DNA from 3 places in the Lysinibacillus sp. NPDC098008 genome. Region 2 is predicted to be linked to each of the others. Evidence: predicted binding sites of a transcription regulator. Region 2 holds the regulator's gene; each other region holds the start of a gene.
The links. Region 2 encodes LexA, which represses DNA repair genes until DNA is damaged. Its sites were predicted from a motif close to CGAACATATGTTCG; they were not measured.
Positions count from the first base shown of each region.

Region 1 (2,262 bases), on a different contig from region 2:
TCAGAATTATTATTAGGTCAAATTACAAATACAAATGCGAGATTTATCTCCAATCAATTATCAGAGCTAGGTATAAATGTTTTTTATCATACTGTAGTGGGTGATAATGCACAGCGTTTAGAGCAAGCGATTGCAGTTGCAGAATCTCGTGCAGATTTAATTATTTTTTCAGGTGGACTTGGTCCTACAAAGGATGATTTAACAAAGGAAACAATTGCTCGTCATCTTGGCGTGCCACTTGAGCTGGATGAGGTTGCTTTAACATATATTGAGCAATTTTTTGCCAAACGAGGTCGTCCAATGACGGACAATAACCGTAAACAAGCATTAGTATTAGCAGGCAGTGAAGTGCTTGCCAATCATCATGGCATGGCACCAGGTATGATTTTTAAAAAGGATCATCGCACTTATATTTTACTGCCGGGACCACCAAAAGAGCTAGAGCCAATGTTCCAATTTGAGGCAAAGCCAAAGCTTGCAGCTATGTTAAATGATGGGGGAACAATCGCCTCTCATGTTATGCGTTTTTATGGTATTGGTGAGGCGGAGCTTGAAGTACGCGTTCAAGATATTTTAGATGCTCAAACAAATCCAACTGTTGCACCGCTTGCCTCAGACGGTGAGGTAACATTACGCGTCACAGCTAAAGCACCAACAGAGCAGCAGGCACAACAGCTAATTGACGCCAAAGTTGCAGAGATACAGGCACTTGTTGGCGACTATCAATATGGTGTCAATGATGATTCGCTTGCCTCTAAAACAGTTGAAATGCTACTGGATAATAAGCTAACAATTGCAGCTGCGGAAAGTTTAACAGCTGGATTATTTCAATCAGAGCTTGCGGAAATTCCTGGGGTGGGCAATGCATTAATCGGAGGCGTTGTTACCTATACAGCTGATGCGAAAGTAAAACAGCTTGGTATTTCAAAAGCGCTAATTGATACACATGGTGTTGTCAGTAGTGAATGTGCAGCGGCAATGGCAAGTGCTGTGCGGGAAAAATTCGCTACAAATATTGGGATTGGTTTAACAGGAGAAGCTGGTCCTACAGCACATGACCATCAGCCAGTAGGCACAGTATGGATTGGTATTGCGATTAACGATGAGGAGCCTCTTACATACTTGCTACATCTATCTGGTATGCGGAATACAAATCGACTGCGTGCAGTGAAGTTTGCATGCCATTATTTAATGCAGTTATTAGAAGAGCGTGGCTATACAAAGCGTTATTAAAAATAAACTAACAAATAGGAATTTGAGTAGAGAAAAACTGCTCAAATTTTTATTTTGAAGAAAAATCGAATAAATGTTCGCTTTTTTCTTGCGCGATTTCTCAAAAGCAAGTATAGTAGAGATAGATAATAACTAATGAACAGTTTTTGAAGGAGGAAAATAAATGAGTGATCGTAAAGCAGCCTTAGAACAGGCGTTAAAACAAATTGAAAAGAATTTTGGTAAAGGTTCCATCATGAAGCTTGGTGAAAAAACGGATTTAGAAATTGCCACATCTTCAAGTGGCTCATTAGCACTTGATGCTGCATTAGGTGTAGGTGGTTATCCACGTGGACGTATTATTGAAGTATATGGTCCTGAATCATCAGGTAAAACAACTGTTGCACTACATGCTATTGCTGAAGTACAGGCAACGGGTGGACAGGCAGCGTTTATTGACGCAGAGCATGCATTAGACCCAGTGTATGCACAAAAATTAGGGGTTAATATTGATGAGCTATTATTATCGCAGCCAGATACAGGTGAGCAAGCACTTGAAATTGCAGAAGCATTAGTACGTAGTGGAGCCATTGATATTATCGTTATTGACTCTGTTGCAGCATTAGTACCAAAAGCTGAAATTGAAGGAGATATGGGTGACTCTCATGTCGGCTTACAAGCACGTTTAATGTCCCAAGCTTTACGTAAGCTTTCAGGAGCGATCAATAAATCCAAAACAATTGCTATTTTCATTAACCAAGTCCGTGAAAAAATTGGTGTGATGTTTGGCAATCCAGAAACAACACCTGGTGGGCGTGCGCTTAAATTCTACAGCTCCGTGCGTTTAGAAGTTCGTCGTGCAGAGGCAATTAAGCAAGGGAATGATATTGTAGGGAACCGCACAAAGGTTAAAATTGTAAAAAATAAAGTAGCACCACCATTCCGTACAGCTGAAGTAGATATTATGTATGGAGAAGGGATTTCTAAAGAAGGTGAAACAGTCGATTTAGGGGTAGAATTAGATATTGTACAAAAAAGTGGTTCTTGGTA
Region 1 is NZ_JBIWBA010000002.1:47,354-49,615, reverse strand. Features, by position in the region: gene ACIQVU_RS02635 (competence/damage-inducible protein A) at 1-1,233, shown strand, start outside; gene recA (recombinase RecA) at 1,397-2,262, shown strand, end outside.
Region 1: the regulator LexA is predicted to act here: its motif matches at 1,300-1,313, upstream of recA (recombinase RecA).

Region 2 (2,262 bases):
TTTCTTTAATAAAATCCAGCATTTCAAGCAAGCCTTCTCGTTCCACATCATAGCCACTATGCTTATCCTGAAAAACGCCCTTTACCTCATAGCCCTGCTCCCTTGCATAGCATTGCAGTTCTTCCTGCTGACGCTCTAAAGAGGAGCTTTGTGTTTCTTTCTCAGTGCTCACACGACAATAGACAACGGCTGATAGTTGATTATTTCTCATTGTTCATTTCTCGCAATTTCAATTGTTTTGATGCGATTGGCTTGATCATCCAGTACAGGTATTACTAATGATTTACCAGCTACAATTTTAATATCTAGTAGTTCATTTTCTACTTTTACAAGCTTAATCCAATCATCTGTACTCATTTTACCACGATATTGTTCTGCTAACGACCATAAGCTATCTCCATGCTCAACCTGAATTTCTGCGTAACGTATATCTCCTGGATCAGTAATGTAAAGGTATGCTGCAAACAGTAAACAAGTTCCTACTAAAATTGAGATATGCGTATTTTTCTTTAACCAAATCATAGTCATTACCCCTTTTCTAGAATGTTTGTTCGGAATGTATGTTCTTATAATAAAACGAACAAACGTTTTTGTCAAACACTTTTTTCGAACCTATGTTTGCATACATGTTCGTATTCTGTTATACTAACAAATAAGAAGAATAATATTAGAAAAAAGAGGTGAGCAATATGAAAAAAGTTTCAAAAAGACAAGAGGATATTTTAGCTTTCATTAAAGAAGAAGTACGAACTAAGGGTTATCCACCATCAGTACGTGAAATTGGGGAAGCAGTTGGACTTGCTTCAAGCTCAACGGTTCATGGTCATTTAGCTCGGTTAGAGCAAAAGGGTCTTATTCGCCGTGACCCTACAAAGCCACGCGCAATTGAAATTTTAGAGCCAGAGGAATCCGTTCAAAAGCAACATGTTATTCATGTGCCGCTTGTCGGGAAAGTTACAGCTGGTTCTCCTATTACAGCGATTGAAAATATCGAAGAATACTTCCCATTACCAGATGCCTATGGCACAAGTGAGGATCAATTATTTATGTTAGAGATTATGGGTGAATCCATGATTGAAGCAGGTATTTTAGATGGGGACTTAGTCATTGTCAAGCAAAGGTCAACTGCTGATAATGGAGATATTGTTGTAGCCATGACAGATGAGGATGAGGCAACTGTCAAGCGTTTCTTCAAAGAAAAAAATCATTTCCGTTTACAGCCTGAAAACTCAACAATGGAACCAATTATCGTTGATCAAGTTTCCATTTTAGGACAAGTTGTAGGTCTTTATCGCCGTGTTCATTAATATTTTAAAATACACATAAATTTTTTGAGGATTATGCATTTCTTTGCTGAGCATGTCCTCTTTTTATTTTTATAGGTGAATGTTCCTGCGAGAGTAACCGCTATTCGCTCCATGCGTCAAACTAATCATTCAAGAAATTACAGCCAATATGATGTATCGCTACTATAAATCGAAGCCAGCATTAAGTATGTCTTTGCGGTTGCATATAAAAGAAGCAAAAGCCAGCGAGAGCGAACTTCTCAATAGCTTTTGCCTACAACCCTACATATGTTTCTTAAATTTCAAACTCGCCTCAATAAATGCTGAGAATAGCTTTAACGCATGCTGATCTCCTACAGTAGCTAGTTCCTCTGGATGCCACTGCACAGCTAAACAAAATGGTAGCTCCTTGTACACCATCGCTTCAACAATACCATCACTTGATAGTGCCGCTGCTTGACAGTTATCGGCTAGTATCTTTACAGCCTGATGATGCAATGAATTAACAGCGATTTTTTCCTGCCCTATTATATCCATTAATAAATTATTAGCCGCAATTTGCACATAATGCGTTGCCACCATTCGATCTGATTGTTGCGCATGCTGTAACAGCTTTGTACCAGCATAGTCGCTATCAATATCTTGATACAATGTGCCACCTAGCGCAACATTTAATATTTGTAAGCCACGACAAATACCGAAAATAGGCATTTTCCGCGTAATTGCTTCCTCAATTAAAGCTACCTCTACCGCATCTCTTGCGGGATGAACTTTTCCTATGTTTGGTGAAGGATCTTCGCCAAACAGGAACGGATGTATATCATGACCTCCAGATAGCAATAAACCATCTGTAAGAGCTAATATTTCTGCTACATCCTGCTCTACGCCAATGGGAATAATTAGCGGGATACCTCCTGCTTCAATAATACTTTTACTGTAAGCAGCATTTAACTGTGAAGATAAACTATCGTCCACA
Region 2 is NZ_JBIWBA010000003.1:5,981-8,242, reverse strand. Features, by position in the region: gene ACIQVU_RS04745 (YneB family resolvase-like protein) at 1-211, opposite strand, end outside; gene yneA (cell division suppressor protein YneA) at 208-522, opposite strand; gene lexA (transcriptional repressor LexA) at 690-1,307, shown strand; gene ACIQVU_RS04730 (gamma-glutamyl-gamma-aminobutyrate hydrolase family protein) at 1,569-2,262, opposite strand, start outside.

Region 3 (2,262 bases), on a different contig from region 2:
TATGGTCAATATGATCAAGCCCTCTAGGATCGACTTGTAATAGCTCTAATGCCTGCTTCGCAAGACCCTCCGTTATCATACCATCTCCAAGCACTTGTGCATAATCCCGCACTCGCTTTAATAAACGATTAGCAATGCGCGGTGTCCCACGTGAACGTCTTGCCATTTCCATTGCCGCTACTGCTTCAATCTCCACATCAAATAAATGGGCACTGCGTACAACAATTTCAGCCAATGAACGATCATCATAATATTCCAAGCGTAGCAATACACCAAAGCGATCCCGTAAAGGAGCTGATAAAGCACCAGCTCTTGTTGTCGCACCTACAAGTGTAAAGGGAGGTAAATCAAGGCGAACGGAACGTGCTTCAGGCCCTTTCCCAACAACAATATCTAAACAGAAGTCTTCCATTGCTGGATATAAAACTTCCTCAATAGCACGGGGAAGTCGATGAATTTCATCAATAAATAGGACGTCCCCAGGCTCTAATGAGCTTAAAATAGCTGCTAAATCTCCGGGACGCTCAATCGCAGGACCACTTGTCATACGTACATTGACATTCATCTCATTCGCAATAACGGCGGCTAAGGTTGTTTTACCAAGCCCTGGAGGTCCATATAGCAGCACATGGTCTAAACTTTCCTGACGAAGCTTTGCGGCTTCAATAAATATTTGCAAATTTTCCTTTACTTTATGCTGTCCAATATATTGTGACAGCCTTTGGGGACGTAATGATAATTCAAACTGCTCATCATAGCTTCCTGCCTCACCAGCCATTATCCGTTCAGACATGCACCTCCCCTCCTTTCCTTACTTTAATTTTAATAGCAGTTGCAATGCTTGCTTCATATACGCATCTGTTGTTTCTAGCTTGTCATTATCTTCAAGCTGCGGACGAATTTTTTCAAGCTCTTTTTCAGAATATCCAAGTGCCAGTAATGCCAGTATTGCTTCCTCTAGCTCATGCTTATTTGGATGAACGCCAAATAGTGGTAGCTCTTCTTCTGTACTTGGTAGCTCTATTGTTTCCAATAAAGCACCTAGCTTGCCTTTTAAATCGAGGATCATTTGGCGCGCTGTTTTTTTCCCGACGCCCGGGAACTTCACTAAAAATGTTTCATCCTCACGCTCAATTGCACTAATTACCTGCTGTGGATTGCCAGTAGCTAAAATAGCTAGCGCCCCTTTTGGCCCTATACCTGACACTAAAATCAGCTTACGGAATAGTTCACGCTGGTCTAAGTTTGGAAAACCATATAATATTTGTGCATCCTCACGTACATGCAAATGGACATATATTTGTTGCTCAAGTGCTGATAGTCGAAAGGCAAATGGATTAGGTGTATTAAGCTGCCAGCCAATGCCCTGCTGTTCAAGTACAATATATTCAGGTGTAATACGGGTAATTTGTCCTTTTAAATAATCATACATTTAAAATCCCTCACAATCATCGTCTTCGATTATAGCATATAGCGAACGAATGCTCGACAAAAAGCTAAAAGTGAGATTCACAGACAAAAATGACCGCCAAATGACGGTCATTTCTTCACAAATCTATCAATATCGTACCACAATTTTGGCCAATAAGTGAGAGCGCGTTTTGTAAATGGCACTAAATAATCTAAAAATACTAGCTGCTGCTCGAGTGGTAAATCCACAGCAAACAGCCATTCACGTAATAACTCATTTGGATATTTCAAACGATGAAGCTTTCTTTTATCCAGCCGTTTCAGCTCTGGTAACTCTGCAAATATCTTACCAAGATCGTAATCCACAGCTGGCAATACACGATGCAGCCATAAAATATATTCATCATCTGCTTCTCCAAGGTGCGCTAAATCAAAATCAATTAAGCGTAATTGTCCATCAGAGCACCATAAAAAATTATGATGAACAACATCTCCATGTAAAAGCGTGATGTCTTTTTCAGGTGCATCCTCCATCGCTATCAACTGTAGCGACTTATCACTATAATGTAAAATTTGATCGATTTCTTCTCTTGTTAAAAATGCCCTAAATTCATTGCGTCTGCTTTTAAAACGCATATAGCGCATTTGCCATTTTAAAAGCTGTGAGTAGGTATGCAAGCCTGGCACTCGCTGCCAAGCAATTTTTTTATGTGTGTCATGTAAAGTGATTAAGAGCTTAAGAGCTTCCTTGCGATCTTTTTTATAGGTAAAGTTTGCACCATGGCTTCCTTCTTGCCATGCTTGCACAATTAACTGTTCATCATCACTTTGTACAATTGGTAAAACGAGGGA
Region 3 is NZ_JBIWBA010000009.1:32,104-34,365, forward strand. Features, by position in the region: gene ruvB (Holliday junction branch migration DNA helicase RuvB) at 1-793, opposite strand, end outside; gene ruvA (Holliday junction branch migration protein RuvA) at 812-1,432, opposite strand; gene ACIQVU_RS10065 (phosphotransferase) at 1,540-2,262, opposite strand, start outside.
Region 3: the regulator LexA is predicted to act here: its motif matches at 1,475-1,488, upstream of ruvA (Holliday junction branch migration protein RuvA).